2 regions of the Agrobacterium sp. 20P9.1.2 genome follow, and region 2 is predicted to be linked to the other one. Evidence: predicted binding sites of a transcription regulator. Region 2 holds the regulator's gene; the other holds the start of a gene.
The links. The regulator HrcA, encoded in region 2, represses chaperone genes, less so after heat shock. The targets are predictions, from matches to a motif close to GTTAGCACTCNCNNNNNGNGAGTGCTAAC.

Region 1: groES (co-chaperone GroES) is a predicted target of HrcA. The motif match lies at 1,586-1,614, and genes of this name have one in related genera.

What each region holds. Positions count from the first base shown of each region.
Region 1 is NZ_JBYOKI010000001.1:573,660-588,303, forward strand. Features, by position in the region: gene groL (chaperonin GroEL) at 1-1,167, opposite strand, end outside; gene groES (co-chaperone GroES) at 1,231-1,527, opposite strand; gene chrA (chromate efflux transporter) at 1,697-3,019, shown strand; gene AC27VJ_RS02765 (acyltransferase family protein) at 3,052-4,161, opposite strand; gene AC27VJ_RS02770 (TIGR01459 family HAD-type hydrolase) at 4,373-5,221, shown strand; gene AC27VJ_RS02775 (bifunctional riboflavin kinase/FAD synthetase) at 5,250-6,230, shown strand; gene ileS (isoleucine--tRNA ligase) at 6,628-9,468, shown strand; gene AC27VJ_RS02785 (hypothetical protein) at 9,697-10,323, shown strand; gene AC27VJ_RS02790 (nucleoside deaminase) at 10,512-10,976, opposite strand; gene AC27VJ_RS02795 (pseudouridine synthase) at 11,049-13,016, shown strand; gene rsmD (16S rRNA (guanine(966)-N(2))-methyltransferase RsmD) at 12,997-13,554, shown strand; gene AC27VJ_RS02805 (patatin-like phospholipase family protein) at 13,761-14,591, shown strand.
Region 2 is NZ_JBYOKI010000001.1:94,373-109,016, reverse strand. Features, by position in the region: gene lptB (LPS export ABC transporter ATP-binding protein) at 1-614, shown strand, start outside; gene rpoN (RNA polymerase factor sigma-54) at 797-2,344, shown strand; gene hpf (ribosome hibernation-promoting factor, HPF/YfiA family) at 2,569-3,144, shown strand; gene ptsN (PTS IIA-like nitrogen regulatory protein PtsN) at 3,224-3,685, shown strand; gene AC27VJ_RS00475 (dienelactone hydrolase family protein) at 3,761-4,897, shown strand; gene grpE (nucleotide exchange factor GrpE) at 5,052-5,687, opposite strand; gene hrcA (heat-inducible transcriptional repressor HrcA) at 5,814-6,905, opposite strand; gene rph (ribonuclease PH) at 7,066-7,782, shown strand; gene rdgB (RdgB/HAM1 family non-canonical purine NTP pyrophosphatase) at 7,800-8,444, shown strand; gene hemW (radical SAM family heme chaperone HemW) at 8,444-9,649, shown strand; gene AC27VJ_RS00445 (HIT family protein) at 9,692-10,141, shown strand; partial or broken gene AC27VJ_RS00440 (radical SAM family heme chaperone HemW) at 10,248-10,382, shown strand; gene AC27VJ_RS00435 (metalloregulator ArsR/SmtB family transcription factor) at 10,391-10,732, opposite strand; gene AC27VJ_RS00430 (SRPBCC family protein) at 10,833-11,330, shown strand; gene AC27VJ_RS00425 (hypothetical protein) at 11,327-11,872, shown strand; gene AC27VJ_RS00420 (DUF805 domain-containing protein) at 11,874-12,308, opposite strand; gene dnaA (chromosomal replication initiator protein DnaA) at 12,549-14,018, opposite strand.

The DNA of each region.
Region 1 (14,644 bases), 480 kb from region 2:
GACTTCGATTTCCGTGGAGCCGCCAACGCGGATAACGGCAACGCCGCCAGCCAGCTTGGCAAGACGTTCCTGCAGCTTTTCGCGGTCATAATCGGAAGATGTTTCTTCGATCTGAGCCTTGATCTGTGCAACGCGGCCTTCGATGTCGGTCTTCTGGCCGGAGCCGTCAACGATCGTCGTGTTTTCCTTGGAGATCGAAACCTTCTTCGCCTTGCCGAGCATGTCGAGCGTGACGTTTTCGAGCTTGATGCCGATGTCTTCGGAGATAACCGTACCGCCGGTCAGGATCGCGATGTCTTCGAGCATGGCCTTGCGGCGATCGCCGAAGCCAGGAGCCTTGACAGCAGCAATCTTCAGGCCGCCACGCAGCTTGTTGACGACGAGCGTTGCAAGAGCTTCGCCTTCGACGTCTTCAGCGATGATGACGAGTGGCTTGCCAGTCTGAACGACAGCTTCGAGAACAGGCAGCATGGCCTGAAGGTTCGAAAGCTTCTTCTCGTGGAGAAGAATGTAGGCGTCTTCCAGGTCAGCAACCATCTTTTCAGGGTTGGTGACGAAGTAAGGCGACAGGTAACCGCGGTCGAACTGCATGCCTTCAACGACTTCGAGTTCGGTTTCAGCAGTCTTGGCTTCTTCGACTGTGATAACGCCTTCGTTGCCAACCTTCTGCATGGCTTCAGCAATGTCGAGACCGACCTGCTTGTCGCCGTTTGCAGAGATCGTGCCAACCTGTGCAACTTCTTCCGATGTGGAGATCTTCTTGGCCTTGGCCTGAAGGTCCTTCACGACTTCGGAAACAGCGAGGTCGATACCGCGCTTGAGATCCATTGGGTTCATGCCGGCTGCAACAGCCTTGTTGCCTTCGCGAACGATGGCCTGTGCAAGAACGGTCGCAGTCGTGGTGCCGTCACCGGCAATGTCGTTGGTCTTCGAAGCAACTTCGCGGACCATCTGTGCGCCCATGTTTTCGAACTTGTCTTCGAGTTCGATTTCCTTGGCGACAGAAACGCCGTCCTTGGTGATGCGTGGTGCGCCGAAGGACTTGTCGATGATGACGTTACGGCCCTTAGGACCAAGCGTTACCTTCACTGCGTCTGCGAGAACGTCGACGCCACGAAGCATCTTTTCGCGCGCTGTGCGGCCGAATTTAATTTCTTTAGCTGCCATGGTAGAAAACTCCCGGGCTCATTGCCCATTGGTTGTCATGTAAGGATGAGAAAACCGGCTAAATCAGCCGATAACGCCCATGATGTCGGATTCCTTCATGATCAGAAGGTCTTCGCCGTCGAGCTTGACTTCGGTGCCGGACCACTTGCCGAACAGCACGCGGTCGCCAGCCTTGACGTCCAGAGGAACGAGCTTGCCGCTATCGTCGCGAGCGCCGGTGCCAACAGCGACGATTTCGCCTTCCTGTGGCTTTTCCTTGGCGGTATCAGGAATGATGATGCCGCCCTTGGTCTTTGCTTCAGACTCAACGCGACGAACAACGACGCGGTCATGCAGCGGACGGAAAGTAGTGCTTGTCATTGTCTAATCCCTCGATCAAATGACCTGTACGGACCCATCAAAGGTCCGCGTGATAAGTGTTAGCACTCCTCATTGGAGAGTGCTAGCGAGGCAGAGATAGGGCTGTGCCTGTGGTGAGTCAAGAACGCCCTGTCGGAAATATTTCATGTAAAATGGTTATCAGCGGTTCATGACAGATATTATAAACCCGCCACCCGCAGCCAAACCGACCCTCGCCGAGCTCACATCCGTCTTCGCCCGCATAGGCTGTCTCAGCTTCGGCGGTCCCGCCGGACAGATCGGCATGATGCACCGCATTCTCGTGGATGAGAAACGCTGGGTGTCTGAAGCGCGCTTCATGCATGCGCTGAATTACTGCATGCTGCTGCCGGGGCCGGAGGCGCAGCAACTGGCTACCTATATCGGCTGGCTCATGCATGGCGTGCGGGGCGGCATCATTGCCGGGACGCTGTTCATCCTGCCGGGCTTCTTCGCCATCGTCGCCCTTGCCTCGGCCTATTGCCTCTATCAGGATACGCATTGGCTGCCCGGCCTTTTGTTTGGCCTGAAGGCCTGCGTGCTGGCCATCGTCGTCGAAGCCCTGATCCGGGTGGCGAAACGGGCGCTGGTCAGCCGTTTTCTGGCAGGCATCGCAGCCGCAGCCTTCATTGCGCTTTTCGTTTTCGGCCTGCCGTTTCCGCTTGTCATCTTCGCGGCTGGCCTGATCGGCTTTCTACGTGCGCGACATGCCGCCGTTGAATTAAGCGAGACGGATACGGAGACGACACCGGTCACGCTTTTCTCTCGGGTGAAAGGGCTCGTGTTGGGGCTGGTGATATGGCAAATCCCGCTGGCGCTGATCTTTCTCTTCTCCGCGCCGGAAACGCTGGCGACCCTGCAAAGCTTTTTCTCGCGCATGGCGGTGGTTACTTTTGGTGGGGCCTATGCCGTGCTGGCCTATGTCGCGCAGGTGGCGGTGGAGACCCACGGCTGGCTTTCCCCCGGCGAAATGCTGGATGGTCTGGCGCTGGCGGAAGCCACGCCGGGGCCTCTGGTGCTGGTGCTTCCTTATATCGGCTTTCTTGCCGGGTTTCGCCATGCGGAATGGCTGGACCCGATGGTCGCAGGCGTTATGGGCGCGACGGTCACAGCGTGGGCGACATTCGTGCCGAGCTTCATCTTCATTTTTCTTGGCGCACCCTATGTCGAAAAACTGCGCAACAACCGCGCTCTGTCGTCTGCGCTTTCGGCCATCACGGCGGCGGTCGTCGGCGTCATTCTCAACCTATCCATCTGGTTCGGACTTCATGTGCTGTTTGGCGAGGTCAAGCGCATAGCTGTTCCGCTAAGCTTCAGCCCCGGCATATCCTGGCCGGTCTGGAATACGCTCGATCCCTTCGCGACCGGACTGCTGGTCCTGTCCCTGATGATGCTGATGCGCTGGAAAGTCGGCATGGTTCCGGTGCTGGCGCTTGGCATCGCAGGCGGTGTTCTTCGCCTCTGGCTGATGTGATGTGCCGCCGCATGAGGTGGCGGCACATCTGATTACTTGCCTTCGACAGCAGGCCGCATCGTTGCCGCGGGGGGTGTGCGGTGCGTCTTCGACCGATAGAATGGCCGCTCCACATATTTATGCGCGAGGTAGGAGAAGGGAATGGCCGTGGCGAAGGTCAGCGCCGCCAGCATGGCGAAATAGGTACCCTGGCTGAAACCCTGATCGTTCAGCACATACATCCAGCCATAAAGCGGTATCATGTGCAGCAGATAGAGCGAGTAGGAGACGGTGCCGAGGAACATCATGGCGGGATGCTCCAGAAACATCGCCACGAAACCCTTCTTGCGGCCCTTGTCGCGTACCATGATGGCGCTGGTGAAGACGAAAATCCATGCGCCGATGGCCAGATCGAAATAACCGACAATGGCGGCCAGCGGTAAAACGACCGGCGGCGACATGAAGGGCTGGTCGTCCCAACGCATCTTCCAGAGGTAATAGCTGGCGATGCCAGCGGCGAAATAGATGGCGTAGTTGGCGAGGATTGCCCCATTCGGCCAATGGCGGAAATACCAGACGCCGATGACGGAGGCCGCAAGGAAGCCGACGCGCACCAGATTGCTGGAATGGTGAAGGCACCAGAAAGCCAGCGGTGCAATCAGGTAGAACTGGAACTCGGTGGAAATATTCCAGGCCTGACCCAGAAACGCATAGGCACCCAGCGGCAGCCAGCTATCGGGAATGATGCCATGCAGCATGGTCATATGGGCAAGCGTGTTCATTTCCCAGTTCTCGAAGCTGCGGTTGAGAATGGCGATCCGGCCCGCATTGCGCACGCTCTGGAAATCGGCTGTATGCAGTGCCTGATAGGCGATCCAGGCAAAGGCAATCGACAGGAAAAACGCGAAAATATAGACGGGATAAATGCGTTTGATGCGGCGGGTTATGTAAGTCGAATAGTCTTCCGACAGCGAGGACATCATGACGAAAATCACGAAACCGCTCATGATGCAGAAGATTTGCACGCGGATTTTTTCATTGATCAGGGGTTTCAGCGCACCCATGCTGTCAGGATCAATGCCGGCTGCGGGCAGCAGGTGAACCAGAACAACCCATGCGGCCAGAAGACCGCGAAGACCCTCGAGCTGGTCAATTCTCTTCATCGATGGCTCCTCGGTAGAGTAAGCCAGCCCCGCCCTATAAAAACACGTCAGGCGTGCGATCACAACATGTTGCAGTGCAAAAAGGCGAACTCGGCTCTCTGCGCTTTGGTTGGCGAGACTCGTTTTTGCTTGTAATCGGCGTGCTGGTTTGCCATGTCACGCCCATGCATTTTTGAAAAATCTGGCAGTTTTGAAAGTCTGGAAGCATCTCATGGCCCACCGCATTTCCACCCTTGGCGAAATCACAGATCGGTTCGACGTTGTTCTTTCCGATGTCTGGGGTGTGCTGCACAACGGCGTTGCTGCGTTTCCCCACGCGGCCATAGCGCTGGAGGCGGCACGCAAGGCGGGCAAGACGGTGGTGCTCATCACCAACTCCCCACGCCCGGCCCCCGGCGTCATCACGCAGCTGCGCGCGCTGGGCATTCCCGATACGGCCTATGACCGCATCATCACCTCGGGCGATGTGACGCGTACCTTGATTTCGCAGGGTCCGAAAAAAGTCTTTCTGCTGGGGCCTGAGCGCGACATGCCGCTGCTGGAAGGTCTCGACATTGAAGTGGTGCCGGAAACGGAAGCAACCGCTGTGGTCTGCACCGGCTTTTTCGATGATGAAACCGAAACCCCGGAAGATTACACGGATATGCTCAAGGGCTTCGTTGCCCGCGGCGTGCCGATGATCTGCGCAAACCCCGATCTGGTGGTGGAACGTGGCGAGCGCATCATTCCCTGCGCCGGCGCCATGGCGGCCTATTTCGAGCAGCTGGGCGGCGAAGTCCGCATCGCGGGTAAGCCGCATGCGCCGATCTACGAGGCCTGCCTTGCTGCCGCCAAGGAAGTGCGCGGCGCGTTCACCAAGGATCGCGTTTTGGCCATCGGCGATGGCATGCCCACGGATGTCAAAGGCGCCATCGATGCGGGCCTGACGCTTCTCTATATCAGCGGCGGCATTCACGCGGCAGAATATACGTTGAATGGCGAGACGGACGAGGCCCTGCTGAACGCCTATCTCAAGGGCCAGAACGCGGCACCCGGCTGGTGGATGCCTCGTTTGGCTTGAAGCACTGGCTTGAAAACAGAGTTTGCCCATGACCGTTTTTCACCGCAATGAAAAGAAGGAGCCGCTGCCCGACAATTTGAAGGGCGGCGTCATCGCCATTGGCAATTTCGATGGTGTGCATCGCGGCCATCGCGCGGTGCTGGACCATGCGCTGGAGCTCGCCTCATCCCGCAACGTTCCGGCACTGGTGCTGACATTCGAGCCGCATCCGCGCACCGTGTTTCGCCCTGAAACGCCAGTCTTCCGGCTCACGCCAGCATCCGTAAAAGCCCGCGTGCTGGAAGCGGAAGGGTTCAACTCCGTCATCGAATACCCGTTCGACCGCGATTTTTCGCAGCGGTCTGCGGAAGATTTCGTCAAATCCATTCTGGTCGATTGGCTGGGTGCCAGCGCCGTCGTCACCGGCGTGGATTTCCACTTCGGCAAGGGACGCGAAGGCGGTCCGGCCTATCTCATGGCGGCAGGCAAACGGCATGGCTTCGATGTCATGCTGATCGATTCCTTCCGCGATGAAGGTGCGGAAATCGTATCCTCCAGCCGTATCCGTGAACTGCTGTCGCAGGGCGATGTCGCCGGTGCCGCTGGCCTGCTGGGTTATCGTTACACGGTCGAGGCGGAAGTCATCGGCGGGCAGAAGCTCGGCCGCACGCTGGGTTACCCCACCGCCAACATGGCGCTCCCGCCGGAAACGGAACTGAAACCCGGCATCTACGCCGTGCGTTTCCGCCGGCCCGATGGCACGCTTTATGATGGCGTTGCCAGCTTCGGCTATCGCCCCACCGTTACCGACAATGGCGCGGCTCTTCTCGAAACATTCGTCTTCGATTTCTCCGGCGATCTCTATGGCAAAATCTGCGCGGTGTCCTTCTTCGGTCACCTGCGAGACGAGTTGAAATTCGACGGGCTGGAGCCGCTGGTGGCGCAGATCAAGCGCGACGAGGAGGAGGCGAGGGCACTGCTGTCAGGCGTAACGCCGCTCAGCGAACTGGACGCTAAAATCGCATTTTGATGGTTGGTGTCGGATTTGGCGACAGACATGCGCATTCAAACCGACAAACCTCTTCCTTTTTGCGGGAAAAACGCATAAACAACCGCCATGTACCAATTTCGGTTGACGTTCATTTCCCGAATTATTGGCCCGGCCTTTCGCGCGCAGTAAGCAGCCGAAAGGTCCGGGATTTCGGCGCTTGCCGCAAGCGCCTCTCCGCTTTGCCCCTCTTGCACTCAAGACGGCGCAACCCTGAAATTCTTTGTCAATTTCGGGCACGCCGCATAACGGTATGATCATGAACGACACCGCACAGACAATCGATTATTCCACCACGCTGTACCTGCCGCAGACGGATTTCCCCATGCGCGCCGGTCTGCCCCAGAAGGAGCCGGAAACGGTTGCCCGCTGGCAGCAGATGGGTCTTTACAAGAAGCTGCGCGCCTCCGCCGCCGGTCGCGAAAAATTCGTGCTGCATGATGGCCCTCCCTATGCCAACGGCAACATCCACATCGGCCACGCGCTGAACAAGATCCTCAAAGACGTCATCACCCGCTCGTTCCAGATGCGCGGCTTTGACGCCAATTACGTCCCCGGCTGGGATTGCCACGGCCTTCCCATCGAATGGAAGATCGAGGAAGCCTACCGCGCCAAGGGCAAGAACAAGGACGAGGTCCCGATCAACGAATTCCGTCAGGAATGCCGTGAGTTCGCGGCTGGCTGGATCGAAAAGCAATCCGCCGAATTCAAGCGTCTCGGCATCGAGGGCGATTTCGAACAGCCCTACACGACCATGAACTTCCACTCGGAAGCCCGCATCGCTGGCGAGCTGTTGAAGATCGCCAAGAGCGGCCAGCTTTATCGCGGCTCGAAGCCAGTCATGTGGTCGGTCGTCGAACGCACGGCTTTGGCTGAGGCCGAGGTCGAGTATGCGGATGTCGAGAGCGATATGATCTGGGTGAAGTTCCCGGTCAACGTAAAGTCGTCACTGGTTAAGCGCGATGAGAGCGGTAACCTTGGTCGAGGAAGAAACGAGGCAGAAGCTCAACTACTCAACGCGTCCGTCGTCATCTGGACCACGACGCCTTGGACCATCCCCGGCAACCGCGCCATCTCGTTCTCTTCGCGCTTCCCTTACGGCTTGTTCGAAGTCGAATCCGCTGAGAACGACTTTGGTCCACAGCCCGGTGAAAAGCTGATCTTCGCTACCAAGCTGGCCGACGAAGCCGCGAAGAAGGCAAAGCTGACATTCAAGCTGGTTCGTCCTGTCACGGCGGAAGAACTCGGCGCCATCACCTGCGACCACCCATTGGCTGACCTCGGCTACGATTTCGTCGTCCCGCTTCTCGACGGCGATCACGTCACCGATGATGCCGGTACCGGCTTCGTCCACACGGCTCCCGGCCATGGTCGTGAGGACTTTGACGCATGGATGTCTCAGGCGCGAGATCTGGAAGCGCGCGGCATCTCGTCCAAAATTCCCTTCACGGTTGGCGATGACGGCTTCTACACCGAAGACGCACCCGGTTTCGGTCCATCCGCTGAAGGCGGCGCTGCCCGCGTTATGGACGACAACGGCAAGAAAGGTGACGCCAACGATCGCGTCATCAAGGCGCTGATCGCGGCCAACAATCTGTTTGCCCGTGGCCGTCTGAAGCACAGCTATCCGCATAGCTGGCGCTCCAAGAAGCCGGTCATCTTCCGCAACACGCCGCAGTGGTTCGTCTATATGGACAAGGAACTGGGCGATGGCACCACGCTGCGCTCGCGCTCCCTGTCGGCCATCGATGACACCCGTTTCGTGCCTGCCGCTGGCCAGAACCGTCTGCGCGCCATGATCGAGAACCGTCCGGATTGGGTGCTCTCGCGCCAGCGCGCCTGGGGTGTGCCTATCGCTGTGTTTGCAGACGAAAAGGGCGAAATACTGCTGGACGACGCCGTCAATGCCCGCATTCTGGAGGCCTTCGAGGCCGAAGGCGCGGATGCATGGTTTGCAGATGGTGCCAAGGAACGCTTCCTCGGTAACGACCACGATCATACCAAGTGGCATCAGGTACGCGATATCCTCGACGTCTGGTTCGACTCGGGCTGCACGCACACCTTTACGCTGGAAGACCGCCCTGACCTGAAATGGCCAGCCGATGTCTATCTGGAAGGTTCCGACCAGCATCGTGGCTGGTTCCACTCGTCGCTGCTGGAAAGCTGCGCGACGCGTGGCCGTGCGCCTTACAACGCCGTAGTCACCCATGGTTTCACCATGGACGAGCAGGGCCGCAAGCAGTCAAAGTCGCTTGGCAATGTGGTGGCTCCGCAGGACGTGATGAAGGAATCCGGTGCGGATATCCTGCGTCTGTGGGTCATGACCACGGATTACTGGGAAGACCAGCGTCTGGGCAAGGCCATCATCCAGACCAACATCGATGCCTATCGCAAGCTGCGCAACACCATCCGCTGGATGCTGGGCACGCTGGCGCACGACAAGGGCGAAGAGATCGCCTATGCCGATCTGCCGGAACTGGAACAGCTGATGCTGCACCGTCTGTCGGAGCTTGATCAGGTCGTGCGCGACGGCTACGACGCCTTCGACTTCAAGAAGATCACCCGCGCGCTGATCGATTTCGCCAATGTCGAGCTGTCGGCCTTCTATTTCGATATCCGCAAGGATGCGCTCTATTGCGACGCCCCGTCGTCGCTGAAGCGTCGTGCCTCGCTGTCGGTCATCGCAAAGCTGTTCGATTGCCTTGTCACATGGCTCGCACCCATGTTGCCGTTTACGACGGAAGAGGCATGGCTGTTGCGCTACGCCGATGCGGAATCGGTACATCTCGTTCAGTTCCCGGACGTTCCCGCGGAATGGAAGAACGAGGCGCTGGAAGCCAAGTGGGATAAAATCCGCAAGGTCCGCACGGTTGTCACAGGCGCGCTGGAAGTGGAACGTCGTGAAAAGCGCATCGGTTCTTCGCTGGAAGCAGCTCCCGTCGTGCACATTGCGGATGCCGAGCTGATGGCCGCACTCGAAGGTCAGGATTTCGCGGAAATCTGCATCACCTCGGCCATCTCGGTTGTGGCTGGCGAAGGCCCGGCAGATGGCTTCCGCTTGAGCGAAGTGCAGAAGGTATCGGTCGAGCAGAAGCTTGCCGAAGGCCGCAAATGCGCCCGCTCCTGGCGCATCACCACCGATGTCGGCTCCGATCCTGCGTTTCCGGACGTATCGGCCCGCGATGCCGTCGCGCTGCGTGAACTTGGCGTCAGTGCTTAAGAAAATGGCCGGATGAATTGCACTTTAGCCGTTCATCCGGTAAACCTGCCTGAAATTGGCCGGATTTTAGCATCAATGCGGGGCTACCGGTCGTCGGGACGGCTACAGCATCGGCCCGGAAATCGACGTCGATTTTCGGAATGCGCGATGACTAGATTAATATAAAGAGCGCCCTGTGGGTGTCCGCTGAGGACGCACGGCGCTTGGGGCGGAAGGGTTTCAATGAGCATGACGCAGAGTTTTCGCATGTACGGCACCATTTTTGGCGCAGTATCTGTTTGCCTTGCACTAGGCGCGTGCACCAGCCCGACCTATGGCACGGGAAAGACATCGGCTGAACAGCTGGTGGATGACCTTGGCAATGCCACCTCCATCACCGGCGATCAGAGCAAGCGCAACCTGAAATACAATCCGCGTCCCGGCCTCGTCGTTCCCGCTCAGGCCCGCGCCGAGCAGCTGGCACAGCCGCAGCAGAGCCTTGCCAACCGCGAGACCAACCCGCAATGGCCGGAAACGCCTGAAGAAGCGCGTGAGCGTCTGCGCAAGGAAGCGGACGAAAACCGCGACAATCCGCATTACCGTTCGCCACTTCTGGCCGGTAACGGCACCAACGGCCAGATGACCGAAAGCCAGAAATGGGAAGCCTTCCGCAAGGCCAAGGCAGATTCGCAGGGCGGCACCATCGTCAACAGCAACCAGCGCAAATTCCTGACCGACCCACCGGTCGAATACCGCAACCTGCCGCAGGATCAGCTTGCTGATCTAGGCGAGCCGGAAGCGAAGAAGGAAAAAGAGCGCAAGAAGAATGCGGCCATGGCCGGTACTGGCAAAAGCTGGTGGAACCCGTTCCAGTAAGGGTTGATTGGGCGGCAGCGGCGGTATTTATTACCCAGCGCGAAAAGCTTTATAAAAGCCCACGCCCCAACCTCCGTCATCCTCGGGCTTGACCCGAGGATCTAACGAACCCCTACGTCAAACGTGGTCAGATCCTCGGGTCAAGCCCGAGGATGACGTTGAGTGTGAGGTGAGCGTGGCAACCCACCTTACACTGCACCATCATTCCGCTTGCTCTGAAAAAATTCCCGTAAAATCTCCGCACTCTCCACTTCCGCCATCCCCGAATAGACCTCCGGCGCATGATGGCATGTCGGCTGGTTGAAGAAGCGCACACCGCTTTCCACCGCTCCACCCTTCACGTCATTGGCGCCATAATAGAGGCGGCGGATGCGGGCGAAGGATATGGCGGCAGCGCACATGGTGCAGGGTTCCAGCGTCACGTAAAGGTCCGCGCAGGGCAGTCTTTCCTGCCCCAGTTCCTCGCAGGCCATGCGGATAACGGCGATTTCGGCGTGGGCGGTCACGTCGTTCAATTCGCGGGTTCGGTTGCCGGAACGGGCAATCACACGGCCATCCAGCACCAGCACCGCGCCGATGGGCACTTCGTTCCGTTGGCCTGCGGCCTGCGCTTCGGCAAGCGCCAGCTCCATGAAATGCGTCGTTTCCGCCATAGTTCTTGCAATTTCCTCTTAACCAGTGCCGCGCGACCTGATAGGACACGGCAAACAACAGGCAAACAACAAATGACATTCAAAGACAAGCCGAAGCGCGCTGGCGGCAAAACATTCGACCGTGACAGGAAGCCGAAGCCTTCGGCAAAGCCTGATGCGGCGCGCGAAAACAAGCCAGTGACGGCCAAGGCCGAGACTGTCGTGACCGAGACGGCACCCACCAAGCCCGAACGTATTTCCAAGATCATGGCGCGCGCAGGCGTGGCCTCGCGCCGCGATGTCGAGCGCATGATCATGGAAGGTCGCGTGTCGCTGAACGGCGTCAAGCTGGACAGCCCGGTGGTCAATGCCACCCTCGATGACAAGATCGAGGTCGATGGCGCGCCGATCCGTGGTGCGGAACGCACACGTCTGTGGCTCTATCACAAGCCTGCCGGTCTGGTGACGACCAATTCCGACCCGGAAGGACGTCCGACCGTTTTCGACAATTTGCCGAAGGAACTTCCCCGCGTCCTGTCCATCGGACGTCTGGATATCAACACCGAAGGTCTGCTGCTGCTGACCAATGATGGCGGCCTGTCTCGTGTTCTCGAACTGCCGACCACCGGCTGGCTGCGCCGTTACCGGGTGCGCGCCCATGGTGAGGTCGATCAGGCTGCATTGGACAAGCTGAAGGACGGCATTGCCGTCGATGGCGTTCTCTACGGTGCCATCGATGCGACGCTGGACCGGACCCAGGGCCACAATGTGTGGATCACCATGGGTCTTCGCGAAGGCAAGAACCGCGAAATCAAGAATGTGCTGGGTGCACTCGGCTTGGAGGTTAACCGCCTCATCCGTATTTCCTATGGTCCGTTCCAGCTGGGTGACCTGCCGGAAAGCCAGGTGGTGGAAGTGCGTGGCCGCATGCTGCGCGACCAGCTTGGCCCGCGCCTGATCGAAGCCGCAGGCGCCAATTTCGATGCGCCGATCTATGATGCGGTCGTTGACGAGGATGAAGCTCCGGTTCAGCGTCCCGTCAAGTCCGAATGGACCAAGCGCGGCGATGCCGAGCAGAACCCGCGCGGCGGCAATTTCGCGGAAAAGCGCGACAATCCGCGCGACCGCGCGCAGGGCAAGCCGGATGCGAAGCGTCCCGGCAAGCCTTTCGCCAAGGGTCGCGATGAAGAGCGCGACGACGACCGTCCCAAGCGCCCGCCCATGGGCAGCAACCGCACAGCCAATGTGTGGATGGCCCCGGGTGCAAGGCCGACGCGCGATGGCAAGGAGCGCAAGTCCGTGCGCGCCGAAGCCGAAAGCGTCTTCAAGAAACCATCCGCAGAAGCCGATGCCCGTCGCGCAATCGTCAGACATAGAGACGTCGATGGCGAATGGATCCGCGCAGACAAGCCCGCGCAGGACGACAGCCGTGGTCGCGGCAGAGGCGAACGCGGTGGCGAGCGCGGCGAGAAATCGTTTGGAGACCGCAAGCCGCGTGACGCAGGCGACCGTGGTGATCGCCCCCGTGGCGACCGGCCATTCAGCGCACGCCCGGATCGCGGCGACCGCCCGGCCCGGACCGGCGAACGCAGCGAACGCCCTTACGGCGACCGCAAGCCACGCGATGGCGCTGAACGCAATGACCGTCCTCGCGGCGAACGCTCCTTTGGTGATCGTCCCGCCCGTTCGGAACGCCCTTTCGGCGACCGTCCGGCCCGCAGCGAGCGTCCGTTCAGCGACCGCAAGCCGCGCGAAGAGGGTGACCGTCCACGCGGTGAGCGCCCGTTCGGTGATAAGCCACGCGGAGCAAAACCCTTCGGCGACAAGCCGCGTGAAGGTCGCCCGTCCGGTGGCAAACCGGGTGGTTTCGGCGGCAAGCCAGCATTCGGCAAACCGCGCGGCGAGCGCTCCGAAGGCGGGTTTTCCGGCAAGGGGCCTGCCGGTGGCGGTAAAAGCGGAGATCGCAAGGGACCAGGTAACGGCCCCGGCGGCGGTAAAGGCCCAGGTGGCAAACCTTCTGGAGGCAGGGGAATGACGCGTAATGCGGATCGTAGGCGGTGAGTTTCGCGGCAGGTCTCTTGCCGCTCCGAAATCGAATACAATCAGGCCCACCATCGACCGTACGCGGGAAAGCCTCTTCAACATATTGAGCCACGCCTATCCGGAAAGTCTGGATGGCACGCGCATTCTCGATGTCTTTGCGGGCACGGGTGCGGTCGGGCTCGAGGCTCTGTCGCGCGGTTGCCGCGTCGCGCTGTTCGTTGAGAACGGCGTCGAGGGCAGGGGGCTTCTCTGGGAAAACATCGATGCTCTCGGTCTTCATGGCCGCGCGCGCATTCTGCGTCGTGATGCCACAAAGCTCGGCAGCGTCAACAATATCGAGCCTTTCGATGTTCTGTTTGCCGACCCACCCTATGGCTATGGCCATGGTGAAAAAGCCATGCTGGCAGCCCATCAGGGTGGCTGGCTGGTGCCGGGCGCACTTGCCATTCTGGAAGAACGTGCCGATGTTCTGGTGACGGTCGATCCCGTGTTCAAGCTTCTGGAAAGCCGCACCTTCGGCGATTCCATGATGCATTTTTACCGTTACGAGCCTTAAGCGCCGTTTTGGTCACGATGACGCGCGACCTTGTGCGCGCGTCACTCTCCTGTCGTCTTTGTGTCATAGAGCGGGACAGCACATGACATGAAGGAGAGTCCGCTCTCGTGGCTGACAAGAAAAAGAAACTCTCTGGCAAAAAGCGCAAACGCAAAGACGCGGCGAGAGACAATCCTGTAGCGCAAGTCCGTGATCCGACATTCGCTCTGGCGCTGGGTGGCGGTGGTGCGCGCGGCATTTGTCACATCAACATCGTTGAAGCGCTGGACGAACTGGGCATTCGCCCAACTGCCATTGCGGGCTCCTCCATCGGCTCCATCATCGGCGCTGGCATGGCCGCAGGCATGAGCGGTCGCGACATCCGTGAATATACGCTGGAACTCATGGGCAAGAAGGGCAGTGTCGCCAACAAGCTCTGGAGCCTTGGGCCTGCCTCCATGCGCCACGCGGTCTTCGGCTTTCGTTTCGGCCAGTTCAATCTTGAACTCGTTCTCGATGCGCTTTTGCCATCCGCTTTGCCCAAGACCTTCGAAGGGCTGAAAATTCCGCTGAAGGTCACGGCGACGGATTATTACGCGCAATCGGAAGTCATCGTTGAATATGGTGATCTCAGGCAGGCGCTTGCCGCGTCGTCGGCCATTCCCGCCCTGTTCATGCCTATCCGCATGAATGACCGTATCATGATCGATGGCGGCATTTTCAATCCCGTTCCTTACGATCATCTGCTGGACAAGGCGGATATCGTGATTGCGGTGGATGTGGTCGGCGGGCCGGAAGGCGATGGCACGACGATGCCCAGCCGCTTCGAAAGCCTGTTCGGTGCCAGCCAGTTGATGATGCAATCGGTCATCTCGCTGAAACTGCGCATGCACCCGCCGCATATTTTCATGCGCCCTCCAGTCAACCGCTTCAAGGTGCTGGATTTCCGCAAGGCGCATGAAATCCTGGCCGAATCTCAGGTCACGAAGGACGATCTCAAACGGCAGATCGAGATGCAGGTGGAGCTTTATCACCGCGGTCACGGTGTGGACGCGTAAGCATTTCGCTCAATTACCGGTGAAATGCGGCTTTGGCCTTGATGCGGCAGATG
Region 2 (14,644 bases):
CGAACGGTGCTGGCAAGACGACCTGCTTCTACATGATTACCGGCCTCGTTCCCGTCGATAGCGGCAAGATCGCCATCAACGGCAATGACGTTACCGGCATGCCGATGTATCGCCGTTCGCGTCTGGGCGTCGGATACCTTCCGCAGGAAGCGTCTATCTTTCGCGGCCTGACGGTCGAGGAGAACATTCTTGCTGTTCTTGAAGTGCACGAGCGCGACGACAAGAAGCGCAAGCGCAAGCTCGATGAACTGCTGGAAGAATTCCACATTTCACAGCTGCGCAAGTCACCAGCGGTGGCCCTGTCAGGTGGTGAACGTCGCCGTCTGGAAATCGCCCGCGCGCTGGCGACAGACCCGACCTTCATGCTGCTGGACGAGCCCTTTGCGGGCGTCGATCCCATTTCCGTTGGCGATATCCAGAACCTTGTCCGCCACCTCACGGCTCGCGGCATCGGCGTTTTGATCACCGACCACAATGTTCGCGAAACATTGGGCCTGATCGATCGCGCCTATATCATCCATGCCGGTGAAGTGCTGACCCATGGCCGCGCGTCTGAGATCGTCAACAATGCCGATGTCCGCAGACTGTATCTGGGTAATAATTTCAGCCTCTGACATCAAAGCTGAAAAAATCGACTGACGCCTTGCAGTCCCGGCAAAGATTCTTCCGCCCAGCCCCATAGTTGAGCTTGACCAAACAAGAATAAAAAGCAATTTTTGGGCCAGTTCAGACTTTACCGCTCAATTATTTTAGAAATACGAGCGATGAAGGGGTTTATGGGAGTTTAGCGTCCGCCATGGCCTTGTCCGCCAGTCTTTTATTGCGTCAAAGCCAGTCTCTGGTCATGACCCCACAACTGATGCAGTCCATTCAGCTGCTTCAGATGACGCATATTGAGTTGACGCAATTCATCGCCCAGGAAGTCGAAAAGAACCCGCTGCTTGAAATAGTGGCAAACGACAGCGATTTGGGCAGCACTTCTGCCTCCGTGGATGACGGTTTCGATGATGCGCCCCTTGCGCCGGACACGTTTTCCGAAAACAGCGCCGATCCTGACGAATGGTATGGCGATCGCGCCAGCAGCCTCAACGAACAGCTGGATACCAGCTTCGAAAACGTCTTTCCCGATGATGGTCCGCAGCAGAAGGCGGATGCGCCGGAACTGGTCGGCCAATGGAAATCGATGCCGGGCGCGGAGGGATCGGAGGCCTATGATCTCGATGATTTCGTTGCCGGAAAGCCGAGCCTTCGCGAACACATCGGCCAGCAACTGCCCTTCACCGTTTCCTCAGCCCAGGACCGCATGATCGCGGATGTGCTGCTCGATCATCTGGATGAGACCGGGTATCTTGCCGCAGAGGCCGTTGACGATGTATCGGAGCGGCTGGGCAAATCCAGAAAAGACGTCGAGGCCATTCTGTCCGCCTTGCAGACGCTTGATCCGCCGGGTGTGTTTGCACGCTCGCTCAGCGAATGCCTCTCCATCCAGCTTGCCCAGAAAGATCGCCTCGATCCCGCCATGAAGGCGTTCGTCGGCAATCTCGAACTGCTGGCCAAGCGCGATTTCGCCTCGCTCAAGCGGCTTTGCGGCGTCGGTGAGGAAGACCTTCTCGACATGCTCGCGGAAATCCGCTGCCTCAATCCGCGCCCCGGTGCGGGTTTTGAAACCGGTGTTTCTGAAACGATTGTGCCCGACATTATCGTGCGTCCATCGAGTGATGGCGGCTGGCTGATCGAACTCAACCCGGAAACCCTGCCCCGCGTCCTCGTCAACCAGACTTATTTTGCACAGGTCTCCAAGCTCAAGACGCGCGAAGGCGAAGACGGCGAATTCATCTCCGAATGTATGCAGACCGCCAGCTGGCTGACCCGCAGTCTGGACCAGCGCGCCAAGACCATCATGAAGGTTGCCAGCGAAATCGTGCGCCAGCAGGACGCGTTTCTGCTGCACGGCGTCGACCACCTGCGCCCGCTCAATCTGCGGCAGGTGGCAGACGCCATCAAGATGCATGAATCGACCGTCAGCCGTGTCACATCGCGCAAATATATGCTGACGCCACGCGGCCTTTTCGAGCTGAAATATTTCTTCAGCGTCTCCATTGGCGCCGTCGAAGGCGGCGACAGCCATTCGGCGGAGGCCGTGCGCCACCGCATCAAGATCATGATTGCCCAGGAAGCGCCGGAAGCGGTTCTCTCAGATGACGATATCGTTGATATTCTGAAAAAAAATGGCGTCGAACTGGCGCGACGAACCGTCGCAAAATATCGTGAAGCCATGAATATCCCTTCCTCCGTACAGCGGCGACGGGAGAAAAAAGCCATGGCAAAAGTAGCCACGGCGTAACGAAATCTTCATATATTTCAAATCGTTAATAATCTTAATTGACTCTTACTGCCACCAAGGCTAGAAGCTCGCCGCACAGAAGGCAGGGGCCAGATCAACGGTAAATTGTAGAAGGCGCTTGGGCACTAAGCCGGAATGAGACCGAAACGGACTCGAAACGCTTGGATGAGGGCGTCGCTTGACGTAAGCTGTTACACGCAAATCACTGAAAAAGGAAAAATTCCATGAGTGTGCGTGTATCTGGTAAACATATGGATATCGGCGAATCGTTCCGTCAGAGGATCGAGGACAACATTAGCCTGGCGATTACCAAATACTTTGATGGGGGGTATTCTGGTCAAGTAACTGTGGAGAAGTCCGGTGCGCGTTTCGACGCGGATTGCAAGATTCATCTCGATACCGGGATTGTCCTGCATGCGGCCGGACAGGCCAACGATCCGCAAGCGAGCTTCGATGCCGCCGCTGCGCGTATCGAAAAGCGGCTTCGCAGATACAAGAGAAAATTGAAGGATCACCACAACGGTTCTTCGGCAAACGGCATTCTGGAAGAGTTTCCCTATACAGTCATGGATGCCATGCCTGATGAAGACGACGAACTGCCTGAAGATTTCGCACCGACCATCGTCGCTGAAACCTCCAAGCAGGTAAAGACGATGACGGTTGCAAGCGCGGTCATGGCGCTGGACATGACAGACGAGCCGGTCCTGCTGTTTCGCAGCCCGGGTAAGGAACTGAATATCGTTTACCGCCGCAACGATGGAAACATCGGTTGGATTGACGCGGCGACGATAAAGAACTGAATAGTCTGACAAGACATCGGAAGTGCAGCGTCCTGCGTTGCACTTCCGGTTTGTCTCGATGGCATGAAGGATAAAGAGAATGGCGTTGGCAGATTTGCTGCAACAAGATGCGATTATTCCCGCCCTCAAGGTCAATTCCAAAAAGCAGCTCCTCCAGGAACTGGCGGCAAAAGCCTCCAAGATCACCGGAGTGCCGGAACGGGAAGTATTCGACGTCATCTTGCAGCGCGAGCGGCTCGGCTCGACCGGCGTCGGTCACGGCATCGCCATTCCACACGGAAAACTGGCCAGCATCGACAAGATCGTCGGTGTCTTCGCACGCCTTGAAAATCCTGTCGATTTCGAAGCTCTGGACGACCAGCCGGTCGATCTGGTCTTCCTCCTTTTGGCGCCCGAAGGCGCTGGCGCCGATCACCTGAAGGCGCTGTCGCGCATTGCCCGTGTGCTGCGCGATGCCGAACTGGTGGCAAAACTGCGTGCCACCGAATCCGATACGGCCATCTACACCTTCCTCAATCAGGAACAGGCCACCGCCGCCTGAGCGGTTTTGCATTCAAGCTCGATGGGTTAATCTCCACCGCCGCCAGAGATCGAAATCTGGCGATGGGGGAGCATCATGGAGTCTCAAAAAATCATGGCAGCCTGCGGGGATGACACGGCATCAACGCCGATGATGGATTACCAGGCCCACGGCATTACCCCCGACGCTCTGCCAGTCTTTGCCGAGGTGTTCAAACAGCGCCTGACCTTTCCCTTGAGCTGGTCGCGACAGGTTACCGACCTTCCCGCCTGGAAAATGAACGCGCGGGCCAAGCTCTGGGAACTGACGCTTCAGACCCCTGATCACACCGACTTTTCACCCCAGCTTATCGATGAGATCGATCGCGGCTCTTATGTCGCCCGCAAGATCGCATTCAACCTGACGCAGGACAGTCGCGTTCTCGCTTTGCTTCTGGTGCCCAAGGGCAAAGGCCCTTTCCCAGCAGCGGTGTTTTACCACGACCATGGATCGAAATTTGATATCGGCAAGGAAAAGCTGATCGAGACATGGGGTGACGAGGCCAGGCTGATCTCTTCTAAAGGGTGGGGCCAAAAGTTCTTCTCGGGCCGTTTCCCCGGTGATGAGCTTGCGCGTCGCGGTTATATCGTTATGGCCACAGACGCTCTGGGTTGGGCAGATCGCGGCCCGCTGACCTATGAGGCCCAGCAGGCACTCGCGGCCAATTTCGCCAATATGGGAAGCTCGCTCGCAGGCTCCATGGCGCTGGAAGACGTCCGCGCTGCGGCATTTCTCAAGAGCCTCCCAGAGGTGGACAAGGGGCGCATTGCGGCCATTGGCTTTTCCATGGGCGCATTCCGGGCATGGCAGGCGGCGGCCCTCAGTGATGACATCACAGCCACGGTCGCGGTCAACTGGATGGGAACCGCTAAGGGCCTGATGGTGCCCGGCAACAATCAGCTGCGCGGCGGCTCCGCCTGGCACATGACGCACCCTGGCCTCATGCAGCATCTGGACTACCCCGATGTCGCCAGCCTTGCAGCACCCAACGCCATGCTGATCTTCGCAGGCGAGAAGGACACGCTTTTCCCGCTTGCGTCCGTGACGGAAGCCTTCGGGAAAATGAAAGACGTCTGGGATGCGTGGGATGCGGCAGATCGGTTCGAACGCAAAATCTGGCCGGTTGGCCATGTGTTCGAAGCGGATCAGCAGGATTATGCGTTTGACTGGCTGGATGGGCAGTTTAAGCGGTGATGGCAGCGACGCCGATTTCCGCCCCTCATTCCTGTCCTTGTGACAGGAATCCAGTCGACGCGCGTCTGCGCGTCGGAAAGACTCTATTCAGCCCAAAGACTTGGGCTGACTGGATTCCTGTGACAGGCACAGGAATGAGGGAGAAACTCGCGAGTTAAGCGTCTTTCTCATTAACGCCGCTGGTGCCCGGCTCTGCCGTAACCGGCACTTCGCCCTTCGGACCACCCTTGGCAACGCCGACCATGGCAGGGCGCAGAACGCGTTCACCGATGGTGAAGCCAGCCTGTACCACCTGAACAACCGTGTTGTTCGGAACCGCCGTGTTGGGGATTTCGAACATGGCCTGATGGAAATTCGGGTCGAATTTCTGGCCTTCCGCATCCATCTTGCGCACGCCGTGACGTTCCAGCGCAGACAGCATGGCGCGCTCGGTCATATCGACGCCTTCGATCAGGCCGGTAATGCCCGCTTCGGCATTGGTCTTCAGTTCCTCGGGAATGGCTTCGAGAGCGCGGCGAAGATTGTCGGATACGGCCAGCATGTCGCGGGCGAAACCGGCGACGGAATAGGCCTTGGCATCCTTTACTTCACGCTCGGTGCGACGACGCAGATTGTCCATTTCGGCGGCAAGGCGCAGGAATTTGTCGCGCAGATCGGCATTTTCGGCCTTCAGCACATCAATCGGATCGGGCTCTGCCTGCTCGGGCACAGCGTTCTCCGCCGTTGCCGCTTCGTTAGCCTCGTCTACGACGTCTGCGTCAGGTCCGGCTTTATTTGTGTCATCGGTCATGACGTTCTCCAGCTTCACATGTGTAATGGCTTAGTGTTAGGGGTTGCGCCCGATATCGAGCTTTGCCAAGCAAAAATCAAGGCTTGCCAGTGAAACCATCTAGGATTCAATGATGTCTTTTCGATATCAGCGTCTTTGGCTGGAAAGCCGCGCCATGATCTGGGCGGTATAATCGACCATGGGCACGATGCGCGAGTAATTGAGCCTCGTCGGGCCAATCACGCCCACGGCGCCCACCACGCGGTTCTCATCGTCCCTGTAGGGTGCAACGATAAGTGATGAGCCCGACAGCGAAAACAATTTGTTTTCCGATCCGATGAAAATTCTGACGCCGGAGCCGGTCTCGGCCAGATTGAGAACCTCTATCAGATTGTCCTTGCGCTCCAGATCGTCAAACAGCAACCGCACGCGGTCGATGTCCTCTTCCCCCGCCAGCCCTTCCAGCAGATTGGAGCGCCCGCGCACGATCAGCCGTCCGAGCTTGCCTTCCTCATTATCGCCGGACCACACCGCCAGTCCGCGCGTCACCAGATCCTGAGCCAGCGTGCTGAGCGCCGTCTGAAGCTCGGATTTCTGCTGCAGGAGTTGCGTGCGCAATTCGGGAAGCGTCTGGCCAGACAGATGGGCGTTGATAAAGTTTGCGGCCTCCGTCAGCTGCGAGGAGGTGATACCAGCGGGCAGATCGATGATGCGGTTTTCGACCTGATTGTTGTCACCTACCAGAATGGCCAGACCCTTGGTCGGCTCGAGACGAATGAACTCCACATGCTTCAGCACCGCGTCGCTCTTGGTCGTCAGCACCAGACCCGCGCCGCGCGACATGCCGGACAGCATGCGGCTTGCCTCCGTCAGCAACCCCTCTATCGGCTGCTCCCGGCCCGAAACGGGGCCGATCTGGCGGTCGATGCTGGCGCGCTGTTCGGCAGGCAGATCACCCACCTGCATGAAGGCATCCACGAAAAAGCGCAATCCGGTCTGGGTGGGCAAACGACCGGCGCTGATATGCGGCGAATAGATGAGACCCAGCTCTTCCAGATCGCTCATCACATTGCGCACGGAAGCGGGCGAGAGTGACATGGGCAGCAGGCGAGACAGGTTGCGCGAGCCCAGCGGCTCACCATTTTCCAGATAGCCTTCAACGATGCGGCGGAAGATTTCGCGCGAGCGATCATCCAGCAACGCACCCGGTTCTTTTCCGATTGGAGGAGAAAGGCCCATTTCGCTCGCTCTTCATAATGTCAGTAACAAAGCGAATATAGTCTCTCGCGTCGTTAAGTGAAAACGGAAATTCCGCGCAGGGTAAACCCCAGCCCGCTTTTCCTTTGCAAAACCGGTGTCGCGGCCTTAGAAGGCGGAGATCAAAACGGAGACGAACCATATGCGGCCTTCAGGCAGAAAAACCGATCAGATGCGCAAAGTTTCTTTCGAGCGCAATTTCTCCAAGCACGCCGAAGGTTCCTGTCTGGTCAAATTTGGCGATACGCATGTTCTCGTCACCGCCAGCCTTGAAGAAAAGACGCCACCATGGCTGCGCAACAGTGGCAAGGGCTGGGTCACCGCCGAATATGGCATGCTGCCCCGCTCCACCCATGAACGCATGCGCCGCGAAGCCGCATCCGGCAAGCAGGGTGGCAGAACGCAGGAAATCCAGCGTCTCATTGGCCGCTCATTGCGCGCCGTGGTCGATCTGCAGGCGCTGGGCGAGCGCCAGATCAGCATCGACTGCGATGTCATCCAGGCAGACGGCGGCACCCGCACCGCCTCCATCACCGGCGCATGGATTGCCCTTCACGATTGCCTGAAGTGGATGGAAAGCCGCAACATGATCAAGGTGGAGAAGGTCCTGAAAGACCATATCGCCGCCATCTCCTGCGGTATTTTCGCCAGCCAGCCGGTGATCGATCTCGATTACCTCGAGGATTCCTCGGCAGAAACCGACGCCAATTTCGTCATTACCGGCTCCGGTGGCATTGTCGAAATTCAGGGCACAGCAGAAGGCGCCCCTTTCTCGGAAGAGGAATTCCTGACGCTGCTCGGCCTTGCCAAGACCGGCTGTGCAGAACTCGTTGAGCTGCAAAAGCAGGCGATTGCCTGACCCGGAGCGGAAAGACCATGCGCAAACTCGATACACGCACCATCGTTGTTGCCAGCCACAACAAGGGCAAGATCGCCGAAATCGCCGATCTCATCGGCCCTTTCGGCTTTTCCGCCAAGTCGGCTGCGGAGCTGAATTTCGCAGAACCCGATGAGACCGGCACGACCTTTGAGGAAAATGCGGCGATCAAGGCGCTTGCCTCGGCGCAAGCCTCCGGCCTGCCCGCATTGTCCGACGATAGTGGCTTGGTGATCGACGCACTGGATGGCAATCCGGGCGTTTACACGGCCAATTGGGCCGAGACAGCGGATGGCACGCGCGATTTTGCCATGGCGATGCAGAAGGTCGAAGACGCTTTGCAGGAGCGCGGTGCGACCGATCCTTCCGCCCGTACTGCCCGTTTCGTCAGCGTGCTGTGCCTCGCTTGGCCCGATGGTCATACCGAATTTTTCCGCGGAGAAATCGAAGGCACGGTCGCATGGCCACCGCGTGGTGCAAGCGGCTTCGGCTATGATCCGATTTTCCAGCCGGAAGGTTACGAGACGACCTTCGGTGAAATGAGCGCCGAGGAAAAGCATGGCTGGAAGCCCGGCGATCCGCAGGCTCTCTCCCACCGCGCCCGCGCCTTCAAGACATTCGTCGAAACCTGTTTCAACGCATGATGACCGATCTTGGGAGCAGGTTCTCCCCTGCCCCCAATACAACGATTGCACCCGATACCGGCGAACCCGGTTTCGGCATCTATGTGCATTGGCCCTTCTGCGCGGCCAAATGCCCCTATTGCGATTTCAACAGCCATGTCCGCCACAAGCCGGTGGATCAGGATCGTTTCGTTGCCGCCTTCCTCAAGGAAATGGACACGATGCGGCAGCTGAGCGGTTCAAAGGTCGTAACCAGCATCTTCATGGGCGGCGGCACGCCATCGTTGATGGACCCGCAGACCGTGGGCGCCATTCTGGATGGCATCGCCCGTTTCTGGCATGTGCCTGACGGCATCGAAATCACCATGGAAGCCAACCCGTCCAGCGTCGAAGCGGAACGTTTTCGCGGCTACCGCGCCGCGGGCGTCAACCGCGTGTCGATGGGCGTGCAGGCACTCAATGATCGCGACCTGAAATTTCTGGGCCGCCTGCATGATGTGGCCGATGCGCTGAAAGCCATCCGGCTCGCCCGCGAAATCTTCCCGCGCATGTCCTTCGACCTCATCTATGCCCGCCCGAACCAGACGGTCGAGGAATGGGAAAAAGAGCTTGCCGAAGCCATTTCCTATGCGGTCGATCACCTGTCGCTCTACCAGCTGACCATCGAGGAAGGCACCGCCTTTTACGGTCTGCACAAGGCAGGCAAGCTGATCGTGCCCGATGGCGATCAATCCGCGCTGCTCTATGAGGCAACGCAGGAGATTACCGCCCGTCACGGCATGCCCGCTTACGAAGTGTCCAACCACGCCATACCGGGTGCTGAGAGCCGCCATAACCTCACCTATTGGCGCTACGGCGACTATGCCGGCATCGGCCCCGGCGCGCATGGACGCCTGACCAAAGGCGGCGCAAAACTCGCAACCGCCACCGAACGCCACCCGGAAACATGGCTTGAGGCCGTCGAACGCGACGGCCATGGCATTCTGGATCAGGAAATGCTGGGTGTCGAAGAACAGTCGGACGAACTGCTGCTGATGGGCCTGCGCCTGCGCGAAGGCGTCGACCTCGCCCGCTGGAGCGACCTTTCGGGCCGCGACCTCGACCCCGAAAAGGAAGAGTTCCTGTTGCAGCACGGCTTCATAGAGCGCATCGGCAACTCGCGCCTGCGCTGCACGCCATCGGGCATGCTGATTTTGGACTCGGTGGTCGCTGATCTGGCGTGTTGATGATGCGTCGATTCAAAATCCGGTGTTTGAAGAAAGGCAGCCATGAATCTGATTGAGGAACGGGTCGCGATGGCACGGGCGGGCACGAACCCCTTCGTCATTGCCCGGATGGCTTCAGGTTGGCTGGTCATCGGCGATGTACAGCCTCTTCCAGGCTATTGTCTTTTGCTTGCGGACCCTGTCGTCCAAAGCCTCAACCATCTTGGTGCCCAAGAGCGTCTCATATTTTTAAACGATATGGCTGTGGTGGGTGATGCGCTTCTGAACGTGACCGGATGTGCGCGGATAAACTATGAGATCTGGGGAAATGCAGAACCTGCCCTGCACGCCCATATCATGCCCAGATACGATTCCGAGCCGACAGACAAACGCCATCGTCCCGCATGCATGGGCTATTCCTGGCCCGATGCCCCAAAATCGTCCGGTGATGATTACGTGGCGCTGGCGTCCAAACTGAGACAAGCCCTCGCCGATATCCAGTCATCGAAGTAGGATTGAGAATAGTGCCGCTGAGCAAACATCCGCATTATGTGGCACTGCTGGTTGAAACGCTGCATACGGAATGGGGCTCGCTTTCCAACTGGAGCGCCCCGGTGTCCGCGACCTTGATCCCCACAAGAAAGACTTCCTCTTCCAAAATGGCTTCATCGAACGCATCGGCAACTCCCGCTTGCGCTGCACGCCATCGGGCATGCTAATTTTGGACTCGGTGGTGGCTGATCTGGCGTATTGAGGATGTCCTTACTCGGACGCAGTGCCTAAGTCTTTTTCCTTCGCTTTACGCGCATTCTCCGCACTTTCACGCCGCAGTGGCGCGCCAATGGGGCAGATATCCTGCACGAAACCAGTCAAGCTGTTGGCAAGAGTATCAGAGACCTGTCGGTAATAAACATACTTGCCGCGTTTTTCCGACGACACCAGACCCGCATGTTCAAGCAATTGTAAATGCTGCGAAATCGATGGTTTCGACATTTCGAAACGCGCGGCGATATCGCCTGCATTCATCTCGTGATGGGCGACGTAAGCCAGGATTTTGCGTCTGACGGGGGAGGCCAGCGCCTCGAAAATCAACTGAATGGACATGCCCCTTTCTATCATTAATCACTTAGGCAATCAACTAACTGTTGACAAAATAATATTTAGTTGATTACCTAATTGTAGAAATGAAGAAAGGACGCTTGTTATGCAAATTCAATCGCAGTGGATTTTCAATTGTGCCCCGCATCACATCTGGCCGCATTTTCTACATGCCAAAATGGACACATCCAGGCCGCTTCTGTTTCGCCTGGGCATACCCAAACCGATGAGCTGCAAGGTTCTGGAAGGCCATGGTGCTGTTGGCAACACGCGCCAGTGCACGACAGATCGCGGCACGATCGATCAGCATATTCTCGATTATCAACCAAACCGCAAGCTTCGTTACCGCATGATCGGCAGCACCGTCTGGTGCAAGGACTGGATCGGCAATCTCGAGGACGAGTTCGTTCTGATCCCACTGGGACCAGACGTCACCCGCGTAGAGCGTCGCAGCCAATTCACCGCGCGCGGTTTGCTGGCACCCGTAAAGCAAATCGCTCTCTGGTTTGCTTTGAAACAGGCGCATCGATATGCCTCGAAGAATTGGCGCAGGCTGAGCGACGAGACGTTGGCTTCGGAGCGGCATCGGGAGGCCGTGGCATGACCGGTCGCCAAACATCACAGCGGATGGCGCGTATCCTCTACCTCATGGAAATCCTCATCTTCGCCGTCCCGTTCTATTTTACCTACGGACTGCTGGCTGTTGTTAGCGCACCTTATGCGGCCTTGCTGATCCTCTTCAGCCCAGTCTGGCTTATGGTATATCTGGCCGATGCCAGCGGCGACGGCGAGGCGATTATTCTGATGGGATTGATAGTGACCGCGATTGCGGCACTGGCGATTACCGGCAGCATGGCCCTCTGGAAACTCGCAAGGCTCTCACATGTGTATCTTTTCAAGGGCGCCGAAGAGCTCTCGAAACACGGTGCCGATTTTCGCACGGGGCTTTATTGCGGTTTGGCCCCATTGGCTTTTACCACCACGGTCATGACCACGATCGTCGTCAGTGACGGAGGATGGCAAGATTTGCCTTTTGCCATCATCGGCGGCTGTACGCTGCTGATCCCCGTGACCCATCTGTGGGTAGCGATGCGCAGGGTGCGGGCAAAACCCGTGACGGGTGATGCTTTCGCAATCACATCCTAGATCAGGTCTCGTCGCGGCCCGGCGTGCAGTACCAGACGATAGCGACGATCAACCCGACTGGCGCAAAGCAGGACAAAAGCTGATGCCAGCCGCTACGGTTGATGTCATGAAGGCGGCGGGCGGAAACCGTTATCGACGGCAACAAGATTACAAGCGACCATATCGCCCCGATAAAGCCGCTCGTATCTATGAATTCGATGACGAAAGAACTGACACATATAAACAGAATGCAGAACCAATATTCCGAGCGTGCCGCTCTGCCTTGGAAATTGACATAGTTTTTAAAAAAGCTGGAAATCGCTTCTCCAAAAGTCATCGGCATCGCCGAAGGTCCAAACCTGTTCGGTCCAGGTGGAGGTGATCTGAAGACGAAGATCAACGGGAAGAACATCAGGACTAAAATAACAATCCAATGCCAGCCGGAAAACAGGTCCATCGCATGCCCTTCTGTCTTTCGAAACACAGTGACAGATTTTAAAAAACATTTTGCGTCCACCTATCGGACGCTGAATTCAGACGCAGCGCAAAAGCGGTTCCGTCAGAGAAATAATCATGCGCTATACGCAATTACAAGTAGAAAGACCGACCGCCGTCTTTTTTAAAACGGCGGTCGGTCTTTGATTATTACGGAAAGATTCCATCAAAAACGGTCAGGTTTCCCTGACCGTTTGATGTCTCAAGCATTGTTTTCGTTGATCAACCGCTTCAGCAGTTCCACTTCGTGGCCCAGCTTGCTGTCTCCGCCGATCAGTTCTTCGATCTTGCGCACCGCGTGCAGCACGGTGGTGTGATCGCGTCCGCCGAAGCGGCGACCGATTTCCGGGAAGGAGCGTGGGGTCAGCATCTTGGCGAGATACATGGCCACCTGGCGCGGCTTGACGATGACGCGGGTGCGGCGGTTGGAGACCAGTTCCTGGCGCGAGACATTGTAATGCCGTGCGACGATGCGCTGGATGTCTTCGATGCGCACACGCTTGGCTTCGCCGGTGCCGACCAGATGGGCCAGAAGCTCGTCCACGCGTTCGACCGAAAGGTTCGGCTCGAAGGAGCGGCGGAAGATCAGCTGGTTGAAAGCACCTTCCAGTTCGCGGCCGCTGGCGGTGACGCTGCGGGCGACGTGGGAGACGATTTCTTCGGGAATATCGAAGCTCGGATCTTCCTGACGGGCCGTTGCGATGCGCTGGGTCAGCATTTCATAGCGCATCTCATAGTCCGGGCCTTCGATTTCAATGGCCATGCCACCCTGAAGGCGCGAACGCACGCGGGGATCGAGCGATTCCAGTTCCCATGGCGCGCGGTCTGCGGCCACCACGACCTGCTTGGCGCTGTCGAGCAGCATGTTGAGCAGATGGCAGAACTCGTGCTGGATCATCTTGCCCTGCAGGAACTGCATGTCATCGATGACCAGAAGGTCGATATTGCGCAGCGTGTCCTTCAGCGTCAGTGCGTCATTGTCACGGATCGCAGTTGCGAAACGCCACATGAAATATTCCGCCGTCAGATAGACCACGCGCGGATTGCGCGGACTATCGACGGCCGCATTGGCGATTGCCTGCAGAAGGTGCGTCTTTCCAAGGCCCACACCCGCATGGATGAAGAGCGGATTGAAGCGCACGGCACCGGCACCGGCTTCGGCAATGGTCTTGGCTGCTGCCAGGGCCACGCGGTTGGATGCGCCTTCGACAAAGGTATCGAAGGTGAAACGTGTATCGAGCGGCGAGCCAAACAGCGGACCGGAGCCCGAATGACGGGTCGTGGACGCGGATGCTGCCGTATGAGACTGCTGCGCGCTTGACGTCGGCTGCGGCGGAATGAACGGCTTTGCCCGCTGTGCGGACGCGCTCATATCGACCACAGGCTGTGCGCGTTCTTCAACCGGTGCCGGGCGTACCGGACGGCTGGCCGAACGCACCAGGATCTCCACCTTCAACACATCAGCATCTTCGCTCTGAACGAGCGTCGTGATGAGGTCGATGTAACGGTTGTTGATCCAGGACTTCAGAAATGTCGTTGGAACGGTAAAACGCACAACGCTTTTGGAAACGGAATGAAGTTTGAGCCGAGCGAACCAGCTTGCGTAAACTTCGGGTCCAACCTGTGCTTTCAGCCGCGCGCTAAAACGCTCGAACAGCGCGTCATGCTTCATATCCTGTTTGTCCCCTGCCGCATCAGTGCCAGCTGCATCACATGCCTTTGGTGTGCGGTCCCCGTTTGCCACCGCACCCATCACCAAATTCAATTGCATATTGCCGCCTTTCAAATTGCCAATCATAGCCTGACGAACCAACGTCCATCAGGGATACCCCTCGTTCATTCTTACTCTCGGACACTCCCCTCGAAAGACATGTCCTCAAGCCATTTGTATTACCGCGAGCCGGTTATCCCATTTCCCTCTACATCATGGAGAGGCCTGCGATTACTCAACAACTACTCCCACAACACAACTTTAACATATGCCAATCAAGGCACGGTTTCGCATTTCCGCAACCTGCTGGATTGCGGCCAAACCGGCCCCGATACTTGAAAAAACGAACTCAAACAGAACTCGTCCGCAAGGAGCATGTACCTTCGATACTCAAGGATCGAGATAGCTTGTGGATAGAAATCCTTGCCCCTTGTCGAGATGCATTTAGGCAGGATCGGGGGTGGAGATCAATGGCGATTTTTCTGCGAAACGGAAGATCGGCCATTGACTCACACAGGCCGTTTTGCATCGATTGAATGGCCGTCTGGAGAATCTCTTATGAATCAATGAGATTCAATTTCGTGGCT